DNA from 2 places in the Variovorax sp. VRV01 genome. Region 1 is predicted to be linked to the other one. Evidence: riboswitches for the same ligand, from Rfam matches in the RefSeq annotation. Region 1 holds a riboswitch; the other holds the start of a gene.
The links. Region 1 has a riboswitch for S-adenosylhomocysteine ahead of ahcY (adenosylhomocysteinase). Riboswitches for the same ligand answer to the same signal wherever they lie in the genome.

Region 1 (10,429 bases):
ATAAAGAGGGTTTGGCGAGCCCTTTTCCACGGTCGGCGTTCCTCTGACGGGAATCTCTTAGGTGGGGATAATTCTCCGCCGCGGGGCTACAAAAACGCTGCGAAGCCCGCGATTATACGAAGAATCGGCCAATCTGGGCAAATTCGAGCCGGCCGCCCGCCCAAGCCGTTACCATTGACCCCATGTTCAGTTACCGCCACGCCTTCCACGCCGGCAACCACGCCGACGTGCTCAAGCACACGGTGCTGATTGCCACGCTCGACCACCTGCTCGAAAAAGAAGCAGCGCTGACCGTGGTCGACACCCATGCCGGCGCCGGCCTGTACCGCCTGGACGGCGACTACGCCGGCACCAGTGGCGAGGCCGCCGAAGGCGTGCTGCGACTGCTGGCGGACAAGAAAGCACCTGCCTCGCCGACCCCTGCCGCCAAGTCCGCCGCCAAAAAGGCAACGCCCGAAGCCGAGGCGCCCCTGGCCGACGCGATTGCACGCTACCTGAGCGTCATCCACGACTTCAACCCCAAGGGCGGCGCCCGCATCTATCCCGGCTCGCCATTCATCGTGCAGCATCTGCTGCGCGACCACGACAAGCTCAAGCTGTTCGAGCTGCACCCGACCGATGCCCGCACGCTGGACGCCAACATCGCCCAGCTCGAGGCGGGCCGCCAGATCGCGGTGCTGCGCGAGGACGGCTTCGGCAGCGCCACCAAGTTCCTGCCGCCGCCCTCGCGCCGCGCGCTGGTGCTGATGGACCCGAGCTACGAGATCAAGAGCGACTACGGCCGCGTGCTCGACTTCGCGGCCGAGGCGCTCAAGCGCTTTGCCACCGGCACCTACGCCATCTGGTACCCGATCATTCCGCGCCCCGAGGCGCATGACCTGCCGCGCCGGCTCAAGACCCTGGCCACCAAGGCCGGCAAGCCCTGGCTGCACGCCACGCTCACGGTCAAGTCGAGCAAGCTGACCACCACCCCGACGGGCGAAACCCAGCGTCCGGGCCTTCCGGCCAGCGGCATGTTCCTGATCAACCCGCCCTACACGCTGAAGCCGCTGCTGGCGGTCGCCCTGCCCCAGCTGGCGGAACGACTGGCCCAGGACCGGCACGCCACCTTCTCGCTCGACTCGGGCGGCTAGGCCCCGGCCGGCCTTCTGCCGGACTTATCGGCGGCGGCGCGGCGGCACTTTCACCTGACGGCGTGCGGGTGCCGGTGCAGCCGCCGGAGCTTGCGCCTGAGCCTCGCCCTCTTCCACCTCGGAGCCGCCGCAACGCATGCCCTCGCGATCGATGATCGTCAGCGCCACCTGCTTGATGCCGAGCCCGATCAGCCCGATGCGCTCGGCCGCGGCGCGGCTCAGGTCGATGATGCGGCCCTGCGCATAAGGCCCCCGGTCGGTGATGCGCACCAGCACCTCGCTGCCGTTGACGAGGCTGCGCACGCAAACGCGGGTATTGAACGGCAAGGTCTTGTGGGCCGCCGTCATGGCCGTCATGTCGAAGCGCTCGCCGCTCGCGGTCTTGCGCTGGTGGAACTGGATGCCGTACCACGAGGCCCCGCCGCGCTCGAAGATCTCGCGCGGGCCGCCGTCTCCAGGCACGCCGTCGTCGGGCCCCAGTTCGCCGGCGCCCGATACGGCAAGGTCGTAGCGAACCGAAGGCACGTTCGATCGTGCCGGAGCACCCGGCGGAACGGCCAGCTGGCGCGGCAGCGGCAGGAGCTTGGCGTCCTTGTCGGTCGGCCCGCCCTCGGTGGCGGGGGGCATCGCACAGCCGGCCAGCGCACAGGCTGCTGCGACAAGCGCAACCCGAAACGCCGCGCGCAGCGGGCTCCCCGCTCCTGGACGCCCCCCCTTCAACCGAGGCGCTCCAATACAGCCAGCGTCGCCGCCGACTGGTTCATCGTGTAGAAGTGCAGCGCCGGCGCGCCGCCGCCCTGCAGCCGCGCGCAGAGGTCGGTCACCACGTCGAGGCCGAAGGCCTTGATGGAGGCCGTGTCGTCGCCGAAGCCCTGCAGCCGCAGGCGGATCCAGCGCGGGATCTCGGCGCCGCAGGCATCCGAGAAGCGCATGAGCTGCGTCGAGCTGGTGATCGGCATGATGCCCGGCACGATCGGCAGGTCGAGCCCCAGCTTGCGGGTGTCGTCGACGAAGCGGAAGTACGCCTCGGGGCTGAAGAAATACTGCGTGATCGCGGAATCGGCGCCGGCCTTCACCTTGGCGGCGAAGGCCTGCAGGTCGGCCTCGGGCGAACGTGCCTGCGGATGCACCTCCGGGTAGCAGGCCACCTCGATGTGGAAGTCGCGGCCGGTCTCCTCGCGGATGAAGGCCACGAGGTCGCTCGCGTACTGGAACTCGCCGCCGATGCCGTAGCCACTCGGCAGGTCGCCGCGCAGGGCGACCAGGCGCTTCACGCCCATCGCCTTGAGCTCGGCCAGCTGTTCGCGCACGGTGGCGCGCGTGGCGCCGATGCACGAGAAGTGGCTGGCGGCATCGACGCCCTCGGACAGGATCTCCTGCACCGCGCCGAAAGTGCCCTGGTGCGTGGAGCCGCCTGCGCCGTAGGTCACCGAGCAGAACTCGGGCTGGCGCGCATACAGCTGCTGGCGCACCGCGCGCAGCTTGACCGCGCCTTCGGGCGTCTTGGTCGGAAAGAATTCGAAGCTCAATGGAAGGCGCACCTGCGTCTCCTAGGAACCGTTCGCCTGGTCCGCGCGAACGGCGTGAATGAAAAACTCGCGGTTGCCGTCGCCGCCGGCAATGGGGCTGTCGAACCACTGCAGCACGCGCAGCCCGAGCGCCTCGCAGGCATCGCGCAGGCGCTTTTCGACCACCGCGTACATCGACGCGTCGCGCACGATGCCGCCCTTGCCGACCTGCCCCGGCTGCAGTTCGAACTGCGGCTTGACGAGCATCAGCAGCTGGCCGTCGCCGGCCAGGAACGGCACCACGGCCGGCAGCACCAGCGTGAGCGAGATGAACGACAGGTCGCCGACGATCAGGTCGAAGCGCAGTTCGGAAGGCTCTTCGCCCTCTTCTTCCTGCAGGTCGTCCGGCGACAGCGCACGCGCATTGATGCCCTCGATGGCCACCACGCGCTCGTCCTCGCGCAGCTTCGGATGCAGCTGCCCATGGCCGACGTCGACGCCCACCACTTTCGCCGCGCCGGCTTGCAGCAGGCAGTCGGTGAAGCCGCCGGTCGACTGGCCCACGTCGAGGCACAGCTTGCCGTCGGCGCTGACGCCGCTCGCCGCCAGCGCGCCTTCGAGCTTGAGCCCGCCGCGCGACACATAGCGCGCCTCGGCTGCATCGTCGAGCTCGACCTCGGCGGACTCGGGTACCTCGTCGCGGTTCTTCACCACCGGGCGCCACGCGTCCGCGCTGCCCGCATCGCGCCAGCGCATGCCGCCGGCAATCAGCCGCACGGCCTGCGAACGCGACGCGGCAAAGCCGCGCTCCACCAGCAATTGGTCAGCGCGCATCAGTACCGGTACGTGTCCGGCTTGTAGGGGCCGTTCTTGCTCACGCCGATGTAGGCGGCCTGCTCGTCCGTCAGCTCGGTCAGCATCGCGCCGACCTTCTTCAGGTGCAGGCGCGCGACCTTCTCGTCGAGGTGCTTGGGCAGCACGTAGACCTTGCCGGCCTGGTAGGCATCGGGCTTGGTGAAGAGCTCGATCTGGGCGATGGTCTGGTTGGCGAACGACGACGACATCACGAAGCTCGGGTGGCCCGTGCCGCAGCCCAGGTTCACGAGGCGGCCCTTGGCCAGCAGGATGATCTTCTTGCCGTCGGGGAAGGTGATGTGGTCGACCTGCGGCTTGATTTCTTCCCACTCGTACTTCTCGATCGACGCGACGTCGATCTCGTTGTCGAAGTGGCCGATGTTGCAGACGATGGCCTGGTCCTTCATGGCAGCCATGTGCTCGTGGCGGATCACGTCGCGGTTGCCGGTGGTGGTCACGAAGATGTCGGCCTTGTCGGCGGCGTATTCCATGGTGACGACCTTGTAGCCTTCCATCGCGGCCTGCAGCGCGTTGATGGGGTCGATCTCGGTCACCCACACCTGCGCGCTCAGCGCGCGCAGCGCCTGGGCCGAGCCCTTGCCCACGTCGCCGTAGCCGGCCACGCAGGCCACCTTGCCGGCGATCATCACGTCGGTCGCGCGCTTGATGCCGTCCACCAGCGATTCGCGGCAGCCGTAGAGGTTGTCGAACTTGCTCTTGGTGACCGAATCGTTCACGTTGATGGCGCGGAACAGCAGCGTGCCCTTGGCGCTCATCTCGTTCAGGCGGTGCACGCCGGTGGTCGTTTCCTCGGTCACGCCGATGATCTCGGCCGACTTGCGGGTGTACCAGGTCGGATCGACCGCCAGCTTGGCCTTGATGGCGGCGTAGAGGATGCGCTCTTCCTCGCTGGTGGGCTTGGCGAGCACGCCCAGGTCCTTCTCGGCGCGCTGGCCCAGGTGCATGAGCAGCGTGGCATCGCCGCCGTCGTCCAGGATCATGTTGGGGCCTTCGCCCTGCGAGCCCTTGGGGCCGAAGTCGAAGATGGCGTGCGTGTAGTCCCAGTAGTCCTTCAGCGATTCGCCCTTGATCGCGAACACCGGCGTGCCGGCAGCGGCAATCGCGGCGGCGGCATGGTCCTGCGTGGAAAAGATGTTGCACGAGGCCCAGCGCACGGTGGCGCCGAGCGCCTGCAGCGTCTCGATCAGCACGGCCGTCTGGATCGTCATGTGCAGCGAGCCCGTGATGCGCGCGCCCTTGAGCGGCTGCGCCTTCGAGAATTCCTCGCGGATCGCCATCAGGCCGGGCATTTCGGTTTCCGCGATGCGGATTTCCTTGCGGCCCCAGGCGGCCAGCGAGAGGTCGGCAATCGCCTGGTCGGCGGTGGAAACGGGGGTGGGCTTGAGAACAGCGCTCATGAGAACTCCAACAAAGCTAGTTTGAAAGGTGCCACTGCGTTCGGGGAAAAGACTCACCGCGAGAACAGCGGGTGAGCGTGGTTGCGATGTGGTCCGAGCCTCACGCCTGACGGCGCTGCAACGCTCCTCGGAACCGCGGATTGTAGACGGGGCGCCAAGGCGAGCCAACCGCCGGGGCATCCCACATGCCGGAAAGCGCATTTCGCATCCGAGGTATACATTGACCTGACCCCAACGCCGGAAGTTCCACCCATGCGCTTGTCCAGACTCTCCCCCGTCCTGCTGGCCTCGGCCGCCTTCCTTCTTGTGGCCGGCGCGCCGGTCCTGGCCTCTGCGCAGGCCGCCCCCGATCCGGTACGCATCCGCGGCACCATCGTGCGCATCGACGCCAAGGCCCTCGTGGTCCAGGACCGCGGCGGCGAGGTCGTCAGCCTGGCGAGGCCGGGCGACATGGCCGTGTCGGAGGTCTACCCGATCAAGCTGTCCGACATCAGGCAGGGCAGCTTCATCGGCACCGCCGCCATGCCGCAGGCCGACGGCACACAAAAGGCGCTCGAGGTGGTGGTGTTCCCCGAGGCCGCGCGCGGCACGGGCGAAGGCCACCGTCCCTGGGACCTGCTGCCGCAGAGCACCATGACCAACGCCACCGTGGCCGACCTGGCCGCGGCGCCGACATCAGTGCGCGGCGGGCAGCAGCTGCGGTTGACCTACAAGGGCGGCGAGAAGACCGTCATCGTGCCGCCCGACGTGCCGGTCGTGACCTTCCGCCCCGGCACCGAGGCCCTGCTGGTGCCCGGCGCCAAGGTGCTGGTCAATGCGCAGGAAAGGAACGGCGTGCCCACGGCGCTGCGCGTCACCGCCGGACGCAACGGCTTCGCGCCACCGATGTAGCCCAAGGGAAATCCCGCAGGCAATTCTTGCCGCCGCGGCGCCGCGGGCGGGCTGCCGCGGCGTATCGTGGCGAGGGACCGTCGGCCGTCCGGCCGGTCCTTGCCGCTCACCCGTTCTTCACCCGACACAGGAGATACCGCACCATGGCCACTGCCAAGAAAGCCGCCGCGAAGAAGACCACCGCCAGCAGCAGCACCAAGGCGGCTCCCGACGCCGCCGACATGCTCGACCCCTTGAAGAATCTCAAGGCCATGACCGACCGCCTGCAGGACCTCAACCTGACTGGCGGCGCGAGCAAGCTGCTCGAGAGCGGGCAAAAGGACCTCCAGGCGCTGATGCAGGCGAACCAGAAGTCCTACCAGGGCCTGCAGACCGTGGTGCAGCGGCAGACCGAGATGATCAAGAGCGCCATCGCCGAATGGCAGACGGCCGCCAAGGAAATGCCCGGCAAGGATGCCAAGGCCAACCTCGCCAAGCTCGACGAACTCGGCCGTCAGTCGTTCCAGCGCGCCATCGACGACATCAAGGAGTTGGCCAACCTCGCGGCCAAGTCGCAGGCCGACGCGTTCGAACTGGTGCGCCAGCGGATCCAGGCCAATGTGGATGAAGTGACGAAGTTACTGCAGCGCAAGTAATCTCGAAAGAGGGCATTAAAACCTTTGGCTGTAGCCATTTGGTATTGAGTTTTCTGGGCGGCCTAATCTGCTGGCTCGCACAAGCGCAAATCTGTTGCACAAAGTCACCGACCCCGTGATGTTTCGCACGGTAAATCCCGGTGCAAATTTGGAAAAACCTTGCCTTGCTGGACAATCGCGTGTCAAGACGTAACGTTCAGGGAGCAGGTATGCGCGCAGGTCTCGGGATAGGTTTGAGCACGATCATGTTGTCAGCTCTGCTGGCTGCATGTGGAGGATCAAGCGGTGGTGGTGGCAGTGGTGGATTCGCCCCAGTCGCCGCAGTGGCGGGCACCGAAACGGCAGCCCAGAGCACGCCACCGGCTCCTGCCGCCAACGCCAACGCCGCCCCCGTGCTCATCGAGTCCAGGGTGCAGACGCCAGAACTCGCGGCAATCGATGTCAGCCCGTTCAAGGACCGCCCCGCGGGGGCCCGGCCGGTGCCACGGCACGTCCTCCTGCCGTCGCTCCCGACAGAGAGCGCCCTTCCATTGAAGTCGGCACCTGCGGTTTTCGGCACGCCCACCAAGATCGGCGTTGCGCGCCGCATTGCCGAAACAGCGAATGTCCAGTCGGTGTCGAGCATGATGAGTTGGACACCGTCGGAACGAGGCGGAAAACTGGCCGCGTTGCGATTCGCTTCACCGGATGCGAAGGGTGTTCGCATCGGGCTGCGTGTTGAGAGTCTTCCCTTGGGCACCATGGTGAGCTTCTATGGAGACACGAGCAAAAAGCTGTACGAGGTGTCTGCACAGGAAATCCTCGCGACCATCCAACGCAATCTCGATGCAGGCGATTCAAGCGACAACGCGCGAATTTATTGGTCGCCCAACATGGGAGGAGAAGCGCTCACTGTCGAAATCGAGGTACCGCCCAACGCCGTGCTGGATGCAGTCAAGGTGGCCGTTCCCATGCTGTCCCACGTGGCGGTCGACATCACCAAACAGGATTCGTTGCAGAAAATCGGGGAAGCAGGGACATGCAATCTTGACGTTACGTGTGCGTCCCAATACGACACCCTCAGCAAGTCCGTAGCGTTGATGGACTTCATCCAGGACGGAGGCAATTATGTGTGCACCGGCACGCTGCTCAACGACCGCATGTCGACGGGTACGCCCTACTTCCTGAGCGCCAACCATTGCATCTCCAACCAGACAGTTGCGTCGACTCTCTACACCTTGTGGTCCTACAAGTCAGCCAGTTGCAACAGCACGCAGGTCAGTCCGGCACTGGTCACAATCGGTTCCGGTGCGACGCTGCTCTATGCCGAGTCGACGACCGACACCTCCTTCATGCGGCTGAATTCGCAACCGCCGGCCGGGGCGTTGTTTGCCGGATCAAGCCCCTTCGAACCTCGCTCCTTTGACGGCATGCAAGGTGTTTACGGCGTGCATCATCCGAAGGGTGACTTGCAGAAGTACAGTGAAGGCGACTATCTCGGAACCGCAGCCTGTGGAAGTTCGAGCTGCAACTCCTCAACGGGAAGCGACGCCAAGTTTCTGGCCGTCAGGTGGAATCGAGGCGTGACCGAGGGCGGCAGCAGCGGCTCGGGGCTGTTCCGGAGGTTGAACGGCAAGGACTATCTCGTCGGGCAGTTGTTGGGCGGAGCGTCTTCGTGCAGCCAGCCCGCCGGATACGACTTTTACGGACGCTTCGATCTTCCTTTCAACGCTGCGCTGCAGCAGTGGCTCAACGCGCCATCGACCACAGTGCGCACGACCATCTACCGCTTCTACAACACCAAGACAGGTGCGCATTTCTATACCTCCAACGTGCCGGAGCGTGACCTCGTCATCACGAAGCTGCACGAGTACAGCTACGAAGGCCCTGCCTTCTTCGCGTTTGGCGCCGCAGCACCAGGCACCAGCCCAGTTTATCGGTTCTACAACACACGCACGGGCGCACACTTTTACACCATCGACGAGCAGGAACGCGCTCGGGTGCAGGGCAATTGGCCGTGGTACCTGTTCGAGGGAGTAGCTTGGTATGCAAACACCTCGCAGAGCAGCAGCGCTACGCCAATGTTCCGGTTCTATCAAACGAAAGTTCAGACCCATTTCTACACAATCAACGCCAGCGAGCGGGACAGCATTCAACAAAATCTTCCGATGTACACGTACGAGGGAATTGCATATTTCGGTTGGACGAGCCTTTGATTCACTTGCCTTGTAGCAGCGGCGTTCTGTGGGTCGACTGTTCGATCCATAGGATTCACCGTTCTAGTCGACGTTGAGTGGAGGCTCGACCCGGCCCGGCGCGGGCAGACGCACATCTGCGAAAATCACGGGTTCCCTGGAGTTCCCGTGTCATCCCCCTTTCTCTCCGAAACCCGCCGCCGTCGCACCTTCGCGATCATTTCCCACCCTGACGCCGGCAAGACCACGCTGACCGAGAAGCTGCTGCTTTTCTCGGGCGCGATCCAGATCGCCGGCTCGGTGAAGGCGCGCAAGGCCTCGCGCCACGCCACCTCCGACTGGATGGAAATCGAAAAGCAGCGCGGCATCTCGGTGGCGTCGTCGGTCATGCAGATGCTGTACCGCGACCACGTGATCAACCTGCTCGACACGCCCGGCCACAAGGACTTCTCGGAGGACACCTACCGCGTGCTCACGGCGGTGGACTCGGCCCTGATGGTGATCGACGCGGCCAACGGCGTGGAGGCGCAGACGCGCCGGCTGATCGAGGTCTGCCGCCAGCGCGACACGCCCATCATCACCTTCGTCAACAAGATGGACCGCGAGGTGCGCGAGCCGCTCGACATCCTCGACGAGGTGGAGCGCGAGCTCGGTATGCCCTGCGTGCCGATGACCTGGCCCGTGGGCCAGGGCAAGAGCTTCCGCGGGATCATGAACCTGCGCACGCAGGCGATGACGGTGTTCGAGTCGGGCAGCGAGCGGCTGCCGCAGGACTTCGAGACCATTCCGCTGAGCGAGCGCGAGACGCTCACCAAGCGCTTCGGCGCCGACTTCGAGCACGCCATGGAAAGCATGGAGCTGGCCACCGGCGCCTCACCGACCTGGGACCGCGAAGCCTTCCTGGCCGGCAAGCAGACGCCGGTGTTCTTCGGCTCCGGCGTGAACAACTTCGGCGTGATGGAAGTGCTCGACGCGCTGGTCGACCTCGCGCCGTCGCCGCAGTCGCGCACCAGCACCACGATGGTCAACCGCCAGCCCGTGGTGAAGGAGATCCAGCCCGAGGACAAGGACTTCGCGGGCGTGGTGTTCAAGGTGCAGGCCAACATGGACGCCAATCACCGCGACCGCATCGCCTTCGTGCGCATGGCCTCGGGCAAGTACACGCCGGGCATGAAGCTCAAGGTGCAGCGCACCGCCAAGGAACTGCGGCCGACCAGCGTGGTCACCTTCATGAGCCAGCGCCGAGAGGCGGTCGAAGAGGCCTATGCAGGCGACATCGTGGGCTTCACCACGCATGGCGGCGTGCAGCTGGGCGACACCATCACCGACGGCGCGAGCCTGCAGTTCACCGGCCTGCCCTTCTTCGCGCCCGAGCTGTTCATGACGGTGATCCTGAAGAACCCGCTGCGCACCAAGCAGCTGCAGCAGGGCCTGGCCCAGCTCGGCGAGGAAGGTGCCATTCAAGTGTTCCGCCCCGAGATCGGAGGGCCGATGCTGCTGGGTGCCGTCGGCCAGCTGCAGTTCGAGGTGGTGCAGCACCGCCTGAAGGCCGAGTACGACGCCGACGTGCGGCTCGAAGGCTGCCAGTACACGGGCGCGCGCTGGATCACGGCCGATTCGCCGGCCGAGCTGCGCGAATTCGTCAACGCCTATCCACAGCGCATGGCCAAGGACGCGGCCGACACGCTCGCCTTCCTGTGCACTTCGCCCTACGACGTGCGGCTCGCGCAGGAGCGCTTTCCGAAGATCCACTTCCATCCGCTGCGGGAGCACGCGGGGCTGGCGCTGCAGAACGCGGGCTGACGCAGGCTCAGC
Region 2 (10,429 bases), on a different contig from region 1:
ACAGCTTGCAGATGGTCTTCAGGATGCGCCAGCCGTCGCGGTAGGTCGAGAGCTTGCTGTGCGAGCCTTCGGGCCGCGTGCTGTAGGCGGTGTCGAACTCCGCATGGGGCATGCGCAGTTCGAGCGCATGCACCGTGAGCTCGGTCTCGATCTCGAAGCCCTGTGAAAGCGCGGGAAACGACTTGGCATAGCGGCGCGAGAACACGCGGTAGCCCGAGAGCATGTCGGTCAGCCCGCCGCCGAAGAGCTGCGCCACCGCGCCCGTGAGCAGCCGGTTGCCGAAGCGGTGGCCGGCGCGGTAGGTGAGCGCGTTCTGCCCATCGTCGACGCGGCAGCCCACGACCATGTCGAGGTTGCGCTCCACCAGCGCATCCACCAGCCGCGGCGCGCTGGCCACATCGTAGGTGGCATCGCCGTCGACCGTCACGTACACGTCGGCCTCGACGTCGGCGAACATGCGCCGCACCACGTTGCCCTTGCCCGGCGCCGCCACGTGCGTCACCGTGGCGCCGCTCGCGCGTGCGATGGCGGCCGTGTCGTCGGTCGAGTTGTTGTCGAAGACATGGATCTCGGCCTCGGGCAGCGCCGCGCGGAACTGCGCGACCACCTGCGCGATCGACAGCGCCTCGTTGTAGCAGGGAATCACCGCCGCGATGCGGATCGGGGCGCGGGCGGCGGCGGATGGGTTGTCGTCGGTCATGGTGCGGTCGAGAGAATGCGGTAGACCCGGCCGCCGTCTTTTTCGTACAGCAGGGCGAAATGCGCGTCGAAGCCGGGCCGGGTGGCCAGCGTGGGCACCATCGAGGTCGGCATGACGATGGCCGTGAATCCCATCGCGGCCAGCTTGCGCGCCATGTCGCCGGGCAGCAGCAGCAGGAAATCGCGGTAGCGCCACGGGCCGAGCGTATCGCCCCAGATCGGATTGGGGCCGTAGTAGATCGCCTCGTTCAGCGCGATCTGGTAGACGCGCCCGTCGGCATGCTGGCGCAGGTAGTCCATGGCGGCATAGCCCGGCACATGCTGGCGCAGGAAGGCTTCGCGCGTTTCGGGCGTGGGCGAGATCATCGCCACCTTGCCCGCCGTCTGGCGCAGCGACACCGCGGCCAACGCGGCCAGGAGCAGCACGACGATCCAGTCGCCGGCAAGGCCCAGGCGACCGGCGGGTGCTGCAGCGGTGGACGCAGGTGCGGCCTCCGCCTGCCCGCTCCGGCCTCCGAATGCACGGCGCAGGCCTGCGGCCATCCCGCCGAACAGCACCTGCCAGCCGATGGCCGCCATCAGCGCGAGCAGCGGAAACGAAGCCGTGAGGTAGCGTGGATAGCGCGAGGTCAAGAGCCACACGGCCACGGAATAGAAGCAGAACCAGCCCGCGGCGCGCAGCGCGGCCGAGCGCTTCCACAGCAGGCTGAACGGCGCCAGGAACACGGCCCAGATCAGCGCGTTGGGCCGTGCCGCATGGTCGCGCACGTCGGCCACCTGCTGCACGTAGTCGGCCGGGATCCAGTCGGTGAAGCCGAACACGCGCGCACCGATGGGGTTGAACGGATCGCCGGTCATGATGGCGTTGCGCGCGTACCAGTACACGCACGGAATCAGGAAGCACAGCAGCGCCAGCGCCCAGGCCTTGGGCCGGCGCTCGTGCCACACCACGAACAGCGCCACCAGCGGCAGGAAGGTGAGCGCCTGGTACTTCGAACCCGCCGCCACCCCAAGGCAGAACGCCGCCAGCCCGAGCCAGCGCGTGCCGCCCTGCAGCGGCTGCGATTCGCGCCACCACCACAGCGCCACGCAGGCACCGAGCACGAAGAGCGCCACGCCCATGTCGATCAGCGCGTTCGAATAATCTCCGATGCCGATCCAGATGGCCGCGCCGATGCAGGCCGTGAGCCGGTTCGCGTGCTGGATGCCGAGGCGGTAGACCATCACCGCTGAAAGCGCGCCAGCCAGCGCATTGAGAAAGTGCGGCAGCACGTCGTCGCCCAGCTGCAGCGCGGCCGCATACAGCAGGTTGTAGTTGTAGGGGAACCAGGGGTAGCGCAGCCACTCGTGGATGCCCAGCGAGCCCTGCTGCGCCACCTGCCGCGCATAGGGCAGGTGGTACATCAGCTCGTCGAAGGCGGCGGGCGGCGCGAGCGGCGCGACCAGCGCGGGCAGCGCCACCAGCGCCAGCGCGATGGCGGCGATCCTTTCGGCGCGGCTCCACGGCGGAGCAGGGGCGCGCAGCGCCCGCACTTCGCGCCACCAGGGCCGCAGCTGCAGCGCGGCCGCCACCACGCCGGCGGCGATCAGCGCCACGGTGGCGCCCGGCTTGAACGCGCCGAAGATCGCCAGCAGCTGGAAGGCGCAGATGAACAAACCCACGCCCAGGGCCGCCGCCATGGCCGCTTCGAGCCAGGCGTCCCGGCGCGGCGGCGGCGCGAGGCGCGCCAGCAGCGCACGCCCGAAACCCCAGCAGCCAAGGACAAAGACCGCCAATGCCGCGTAGTGCGCGGCAGCAAATATCAGCTTCTGAATAACAACTCCCGGTGCCGGTCGGCCACGCCGGCCGGCAGGTTCAAAGGTTCGGCGCCAGCAGGCGCTCGAGGTCGGATTCGCTCTCCTTGCGCCGCGCCGCCTGGTCCTGCAGCTGGTCGTGCCCGATCTTGCCGACGTTGAAGTACGTCGACTCGGGATGGCTCAGGTAGAAGCCGCTCACGCTGGCGGCGGGCATCATAGCGAGGCTTTCGGTCAGCGTCATGCCAATGTCCGCGCAGCCCAGAAGGTCGAACATCGGGCGCTTCACGCTGTGGTCGGGGCAGGCCGGGTAGCCCGGCGCAGGGCGGATGCCGCGGTATTTCTCGGCGATCATGTCCTCGTTGCTCAGGCCCTCGTCGGGCGCATAGCCCCAGAGGTCGGTGCGCACGCGGTGGTGCAGCGATTCGGCAAAGGCCTCGGCCAGCCGGTCGGCCAGGGCCTTGAGCATGATGGCGGAGTAGTCGTCGAGGTCGTCGATGAAGTACTTCTCCTTCTTCTCGACACCCAGGCCCGCCGTCACCGCGAACACGCCCACGTAGTCTTTCAGCCCGCTGTCCTTGGGCGCGACGAAGTCGGCCAGGCAGCGGCTCGGGCGCATCACGCCCTCGATCACCTGCTTCTCGGTCTGCTGGCGCATGCCGTACCAGGTCATGGCGACCTCGCTGCGCGTCTCGTCGGTGTAGAGCTCGATGTCGTCGTCGTTCACCGTGTTGGCGGGCCAGAAGCCGACCACGCCGCTGGCGCTGAGCCAGCGCCCTTCGATCAAACGCTTGAGCATACGCTGGCCGTCGGCATACACGCGCACGGCCTCCGTGCCGACGATCTCGTCCTTCAGGATGGCCGGGAACGGGCCGGCCAGGTCCCAGGTCTGGAAGAACGGGCCCCAGTCGATGTACTTCGCGAGGTCGGTGAGATCGAAGTTCTTGAACAGGCGCCGGCCGATGAACTTGGGCACCGGCGGCGTGTAGCCGGACCAGTCGATCGGCGTCTTGTTGGCGCGCGCCTTGGCCAGCGGCCACATCGGCACCTGCTTCTTGTTGGCGTGCTGCGTGCGCACCTTCTCGTAGTCGGCGTTGATCTCGTCGATGTACGCGGTGGCCTGCTCGGAGAGCAGCGACTGCGCCACGCTCACGCTGCGCGAGGCATCGGGCACGTAGACCACCGGGCCTTCGTAGTGCGGCGCGATCTTCACGGCGGTGTGCACGCGGCTGGTGGTGGCGCCGCCGATCAGAAGCGGAATCTTCTTGATGCGGAAGTGGTCGTCTTTCTGCATTTCGCCGGCCACGTACTGCATTTCTTCCAGGCTCGGCGTGATGAGGCCGGAGAGGCCGACGATGTCCGCGCCCTCGACCTTCGCCTTGGCGAGGATCTCGTGGCACGGGACCATCACGCCCATGTTCACCACCTCGAAGTTGTTGCACTGGAGCACGACCGTGACGATGTTCTTGCCGATGTCGTGCACGTCGCCCTTGACGGTGGCGATGATGATCTTGCCCTTGGTGCGCACGTCGCGGCCCGCGGCCTCGTCCTGGCGCTTTTCTTCCTCGATGTAGGGGATGAGGTGGGCCACGGCCGACTTCATCACGCGCGCCGACTTCACCACCTGCGGCAGGAACATCTTGCCCTGGCCGAACAGGTCGCCCACGATGTTCATGCCGTCCATCAGCGGCCCCTCGATCACGTGCAGCGGCCGGCCGCCCTTGGCGAGGATCTGCCGGTAGGCCTCCTCGGTGTCTTCCACGATGAAGTCGGTGATGCCGTGCACCATCGCATGCGAGAGGCGCTGGTTGACGTGCACCGGATGCTCCGGCGTGCCGCGCCATTCGAGCTTCTTGCTGTCGTCCTTGGCGCCGCTCTTGGCGGTCTCGGCCACTTCGACAAGACGTTCACCGGCATCGGGCCGCCGGTTGAGCACCACGTCTTCCACGCGCTCGCGCAGGGTCGGCTCCAGGTCGTCGTACACGCCCACCATGCCGGCATTGACGATGCCCATGTCCATGCCCGCCTGGATCGCGTGGTACAGGAACACGGTGTGGATCGCTTCGCGCACCGGGTCGTTGCCGCGGAAGCTGAAGCTCACGTTGCTCACGCCGCCCGACACCTTGGCGCCCGGCAGGTTCTGCTTGATCCAGCGCACCGCGTTGATGAAGTCGACCGCGTAGTTGTCGTGCTCCTCGATGCCGGTGGCAATCGCGAAGATGTTGGGGTCGAAGATGATGTCCTCGGGCGGAAAGCCCACCTCGTCCACCAGGATGCGGTAGGCGCGCTCGCAGATCTCGATCTTGCGTTCGTAGGTGTCGGCCTGGCCCTTCTCGTCGAAGGCCATCACCACCGCGGCGGCGCCGTAGCGCCTCACGAGCTTGGCCTCGTGCTTGAACTTGTCGACCCCCTCCTTCATGGAGATGGAGTTGACGATGCCCTTGCCCTGGATGCAGCGCAAGCCGGCCTCGATCACTTCCCACTTGGAGCTGTCGACCATCACCGGCACGCGCGCGATGTCGGGCTCGCTGGCAATCAGGTTCAAAAAGCGCACCATCGCGGCCTTGCTGTCGAGCATGGCCTCGTCCATGTTGATGTCGATCACCTGCGCGCCGTTCTCGACCTGCTGGCGCGCCACGGCCAGGGCGTCCTCGAACTGGCCGTTCAGGATCATCCGCGCGAAGGCCTTGGAGCCGGTGACGTTGGTGCGCTCGCCGATGTTGACGAACAGCGACCCGGCATCGATGGCCACCGGTTCGAGGCCGGACAGCTTCATCGGGGGGACGCGGGGCGTGGAGACTTCGTTCATGGGGGCTCACCTGGGCAGGAAAAAACGTCAGGTGAGCGTCGTTTGCGGCTTGCGCCCTGGCGGCAGGGCGCCTTCCAAGCCTGACGGCGGGCCTCTCGATGCGGGCCGCCGCTGCAACGCTCCTTGGAAGGGAGCGCAATTTTACCGGCTGCGGCAAGGACCGCGGCCGCCAGGGTCGTTCAGGCGCCCTGCCCGGCCGCTGCTGCCGGTCCGGTCTTGGCGGGCGCGGCCGAGGCCGGCAGCCCGAACACCCGGTCGAAGCCCCAGTTGAAGACGAAGGTGTAGACCAGGAAGAACACCACCAGGCCCAGGTCCATCACCAGCGCCTGCCAGAGCGTCACGCCAAGGCCCCAGGCAAACAGCGGCACCAACACCGCGATCAATCCGCCCTCGAAGCCGACGGCATGCGCCACGCGCCGGCGCACGCTGCGCCCGCGCACCGCCTGGCGCGACTCCCAGCGCTCGAACAGGGCGTTGAACACCAGGTTCCAGATCACGGCAATGACCGAGGCGGCCACCGCCAGCACGCCCGAATGCCCGAGCCCGGCGTCCGTCATCAGCGCCAGGCCGGCGCTGGCGGCCACGATGGCGATTCCTTCGTAAAGGCTGATGTAGACGACGCGGCGCTGGAACCCCTGCATGACTGTTTCCTCTGGCGGATGAAGACGATGGCTGGACTTTATTTGCTGTTCGCTGATATAAAAAGTCAACTTATTTCAGTTTTATTGATAGATCGGCCATGGCTTTCTCCAGCGACAACGTCGAGGTCTTCCTGGCCGTGATCGACCACGGCTCCTTTTCGGCTGCGGCGCGCGCGCTGCACAAGGTGCCCTCGGCCGTCAGCATGGCCATTGCCAACCTCGAGGCCGAACTGGCCCTGCCGCTGTTCGACCGCAGCGGCCGCGAGCCGCAGCCGACCGCCGCGGCCCGTTCGCTGGAGCCGCAGGCGCGGCTGCTGGCGGCCCAGCTGAAGCAGCTGCAGGTGCAGGCCCTGGCGCTCACGCAGGGCCTTGAAAACCGCCTCACGTTGGCCATTGCGCCCGAGTTGCTGGCCGCGCCCTGGAGCGGGCCGCTGGCCGCGTTGGCCGAGGAATATCCGCTGCTGCAGGTCGAGGTGCTGGCGGCGCCGCAGGCCGATGCGCTGGCGCTGCTGCACAGCGGTCGCGCGCAGCTGGCGCTGGTGTTCGAGCGCCCGAGCCTCGATGGGCGGGAAGGCTTTCAGGAAGTCGGCAGCGACACCATGGTGGCGGTGATGGCGCCTGGCCACCCCGTGCTGCTTGCGGCCGCCGGCGAGCGGCTGCGCGAGGAGCACCTCACGAATACCCGGCAGATCGTGGTGGCGGGCCGCGACCTGGCCACCAGCGATCCGCGCTTCGTGTTCGCGCGCCACGTCTGGCGCACCGACAACGCGCTGGCCGCACTGAGCCTGATCACGGCCGGCCTCGGCTGGGGCTGGCTGCCGCGCAATTTCGCCAGGCCGCACGTGGCCGCGGGCGCGCTGGTCGAGATTCCATTCGAGAACCTCAGCAACGGACTCGACCTGTGGGTCGACGTGGTGTGGTCGCGCGAGCGGCCGCTGGGGCTGGGGGCGCAGCGCTTCGTGGCACTGATCGCGCGCGACCGGCAGGCCGCGGCGGGCATTCCTGCCGCGAGCGCGCGCGGCTGATCAGTCGCGGTGGCCGTGGCCGCCGCCCTTTCCACCGCCACCACCGCCGCCATGGCCGTGGCCACCACCCCTGCCGCCACCTTCACCGCCTCCATGCGGGCGCCCGCCGCCCGGATGCATCTGCGGCTGGCCGGGCGGCGGTCCGGGCCGGAAGGCCGGCTGGGGCCGCGGCGGCTTGATGCCCGGGTCGGCCGGCGGGCGATAGCCCGGCCCCGGCCGTGGTGGACGGTAGCCCGGTCCCGGTTGCGGATGGAAGCCGGGCCCCGGCGCGGGCTTGAAGCCCGGGCCCGGCCATGGCCTCGGTTGCCAGGCCGGCCGCACCGGCGGCGGGGGACGCCAGCCGGGCATCGGCGGAGGCGGCGGCCGGCCGCCCCACCAGCGGCGCTCACCGTACCAGGGCCGGTCTCGGTAGTAGTCGGCCCAGTAGCTGCCGATCACGAACGTGACGACGGGCACGCCGATCACCGCGGCGTAGCTGGTCAGCGGCACGCGCCGCTCCTGGTAGGCGTAGTCCAGGCTCCGGGCCCAGACCCAGCCGCGTCCGCCGTCGGGCAGCACCACGTCGCACCAGCTGTAGCCGCCGGTGCAGCCGATCACGTCGAGCGGCTGGCCCGGCCCGAGTCGCGCCACCAGCGGATAGTCGCCCGAGGGGCCCGCGCGCAGGTTGACCGCGCCGCGCGTGAAGGCCTGCTGCGCCGCGGCGGCCAGCGGCAGGGCCAGCGCCATGGCGCCGATGCCGATCCAGCGCAGGGAAAGTTTGTTGTTCATGATCAGGCTTCCTTTGCGCCACCAGCCTAGGCGGCGGCCCGGATGCCGTCAATCAGCCGAGGGCGCGACAGCCCCGGCCGTCGGTCACGCGGCTTCGCGGTAGAAGCCGTTGTTGTTCAACAGCCGGCCGCTCATCGGCGCCACGGCCTTCCCGATGGCCGCGATGTGGTCCGGCGTGGTGCCGCAGCAGCCGCCCACGATGTTGACCAGCCCTTCGGCCGCGAACTCGTGCAACAGCCGCGAGGTGACGTCGGGCGTCTCGTCGAAGCCGGTCTCGCTCATCGGGTTGGGCAGGCCCGCGTTCGGGTAGCAGCTGATGAAGGTGTCGCCCGCCACCTTTGCGAGTTCCTGGATGTAGGGCCGCATCAGCGCGGCGCCGAGCGCGCAGTTGAGCCCGACGGCCAGCGGCTGCGCATGGCGCACGCTGTGCCAGAACGCGGTGACGGTCTGGCCGCTCAGGATGCGGCCCGAGGCGTCGGTCACGGTGCCGCTGATGATCAGCGGCAGGCGCTGGCCGCTGTGGTCGAAATACTCGTCGACCGCGAACAGCGCGGCCTTGGCGTTGAGCGTGTCGAAGATGGTCTCGACCAGGATCACGTCGGCGCCGCCCTCGACCAGCGCCTCGGTCTGCTCGTAGTAGGCCGCGCGCAGCTGCTCGAAGTCGACGTTGCGCGCGCCGGGGTCGTTCACGTCGGGGCTGATGCTCGCGGTCTTGGGCGTCGGGCCCAGGGCACCGGCCACGAAGCGCGGCTTGTCGGGCGTGCTGAACTTGTCGCAGGCCGCGCGCGCGAGCTTCGCCGATTCGAGGTTCATCTCGCGTGCGAGATGCGCCATCCTGTAGTCCTCCTGCGCGATGGTGGTGGCGCCGAAGGTGTTGGTCTCGATCAGGTCGGCGCCGGCCGCGAGGTAGCCCTCGTGGATGTCGCGGATCACGTCGGGCCGCGTCAGCGAGAGCAGCTCGTTGTTGCCCTTCACGTCGCGCTCGAAATCCTTGAAGCGCTCGCCCCGGTACTGTTCCTCGGTGAGCTTGAAGCGCTGGATCATCGTGCCCATTGCGCCGTCGAGGATGGCAATGCGCTTTTCGAGGATGCCGGCGAGTGCCTGGCCGCGGGTGTAAGTGACGGGCTTCATAGCCCCCGATTGTAGGAAGCGGGGCTGTCCCTGGCCGCCGTCGGTGCTTTAGCGGCCTTCGACGAATTCCAGCACCGCCTCGATCATGCGCCGCACATGCGGCTGCACGCCGGCCGCCACTTCGGGCAGGTAGTCGAAGGGCAGCTTCTCCTGCATGTAGCTCGACTGCGTCATCTCCAGCTGCACCGCGTGCACGCCGGCCGCGGGGTTGCCGTACTGGCGCGTGATGTAGCCGCCCGTGAAGCGGCCGTTGAGCACGCCCGTGTAGCCGGTGGCCGATTCGGCGATGCCCAGCAGCGTGGCGGCCAGCGCGGGGTCGCAGCTCGTGCCCTTGCCGGTGCCCAGGTTCAGGTCGGGCAGCTTGCCCTCGAAGAAGCGCGGCAGCACCGAGCGGATCGAGTGCGCGTCCCACAGCGCGATGGTGCCGTGCGCGGCCTTCAGGCGGTCGAGCTCGGCCTGCAGCTGCCGATGGTAGGGCTGCCAGATGGCGTCGCGGCGCGCGGCGATTTCATCGTCACCCGGCAGGTCGTCGCTGGACGCATAGACCGGCGTGTCGTCGAAGGTGTCGACCGGGCACAGGCCGGTGACGCTCTGGCCCGGATAGAGGCTGGCGCCATCCGGTGGCCGGTTCAGGTCGACCACGTAGCGCGAATGCGTGGCGACGAGCACCGAGGCGCCGAGCGCATCGGCAAAGTCGTAGAGCCGTTCGAGGTGCCAGTCGGTGTCGGGCACCTGGCGCGCCTCTTCGGTCAGGCGGGCGGCGAGCGCGGGCGGCACGTAGGTGCCGACATGCGGCATCGAGATCAGCAGGGGACGCGTGCCCTGGCGGAAGCGGAAGGCGGGTTCGGTGGTGATGAAACTCATGGGCTCAATTTTCCTGGAGAAGCTGGCCGCGCGCCGCGACGAAGGCGGCGGCGGCCTCGTTGTGCAAGGCATGGCGGCCGGCCGCGACGCGCGGCTGGCCCGACACCCAGACGGTGTCGATGGCCGAGGTGCGGTGGCTCGCAAAGACGTGGGCCGACAGCATGTCGGGCGCTGGCAGGCCTTGCAGCGCAAGCTGTGCGGCATCGAGCACGATGAAATCGGCCTGCTGCCCCGCGGCGAGGCCGCCGATGGCCCGGCCCGAAGCCTGCGCGCCGCCGCGCACCGCTTCGAGCGTAAGCGCGGTGGCCACATGCGGCTGCGCCGCGCTGGCGCCGACGTTGCGCTGCCGCCAGGCCAGGCGCTGGCTGTATTCGAGCATCAGCAACTCTTCCGCGGCATTGACCGTGGCATGGCTGTCGGAGCCCAGGCCCCAGGCGCCGCCGTGGTGGCGCCAGGCGGAAAAATCGAATATGCCGTCGCCCAGGTTGGCCTCGGTGGTCGGGCACAGGCCTGCCACCGCGCCGCTCTTGGCGCCGCGCTCGTATTCGGCCGCATCCATGTGCGTGGCATGCACCAGGCACCAGCGCGCATCGACCGGCGCATGGTCGAGCAGCCAGGCCACCGGGCGCTGGCCGCTCCAGGCCACGCAGTCGTCGACCTCCTTGGTCTGCTCGGCAATGTGGATGTGGATCGGCGCG

Region 2: another riboswitch for S-adenosylhomocysteine. It lies ahead of metH (methionine synthase); the one in region 1 lies ahead of ahcY (adenosylhomocysteinase).

The regions. Positions count from the first base shown of each region.
Region 1 covers NZ_JACVBS010000001.1:70,921-81,349, reverse strand. The annotation lists gene IB278_RS00365 (23S rRNA (adenine(2030)-N(6))-methyltransferase RlmJ) at 183-1,133, shown strand; gene IB278_RS00360 (septal ring lytic transglycosylase RlpA family protein) at 1,158-1,760, opposite strand; gene metF (methylenetetrahydrofolate reductase [NAD(P)H]) at 1,850-2,674, opposite strand; gene IB278_RS00350 (TlyA family RNA methyltransferase) at 2,684-3,475, opposite strand; gene ahcY (adenosylhomocysteinase) at 3,475-4,914, opposite strand; S-adenosyl-L-homocysteine riboswitch at 4,981-5,049, opposite strand; gene IB278_RS00340 (hypothetical protein) at 5,167-5,805, shown strand; gene phaP (TIGR01841 family phasin) at 5,949-6,440, shown strand; gene IB278_RS00330 (serine protease) at 6,650-8,635, shown strand; gene IB278_RS00325 (peptide chain release factor 3) at 8,783-10,417, shown strand; gene IB278_RS00320 (ABC transporter permease) at 10,425-10,429, opposite strand, start outside.
Region 2 covers NZ_JACVBS010000019.1:23,743-34,171, forward strand. The annotation lists gene IB278_RS26920 (glycosyltransferase family 2 protein) at 1-700, opposite strand, end outside; gene IB278_RS26925 (ArnT family glycosyltransferase) at 697-2,502, opposite strand; gene metH (methionine synthase) at 2,555-5,269, opposite strand; S-adenosyl-L-homocysteine riboswitch at 5,329-5,433, opposite strand; gene IB278_RS26935 (PACE efflux transporter) at 5,482-5,943, opposite strand; gene IB278_RS26940 (LysR family transcriptional regulator) at 6,042-6,968, shown strand; gene IB278_RS26945 (SH3 domain-containing protein) at 6,969-7,736, opposite strand; gene IB278_RS26950 (homocysteine S-methyltransferase family protein) at 7,821-8,867, opposite strand; gene hutG (N-formylglutamate deformylase) at 8,916-9,731, opposite strand; gene IB278_RS26960 (formimidoylglutamate deiminase) at 9,736-10,429, opposite strand, start outside.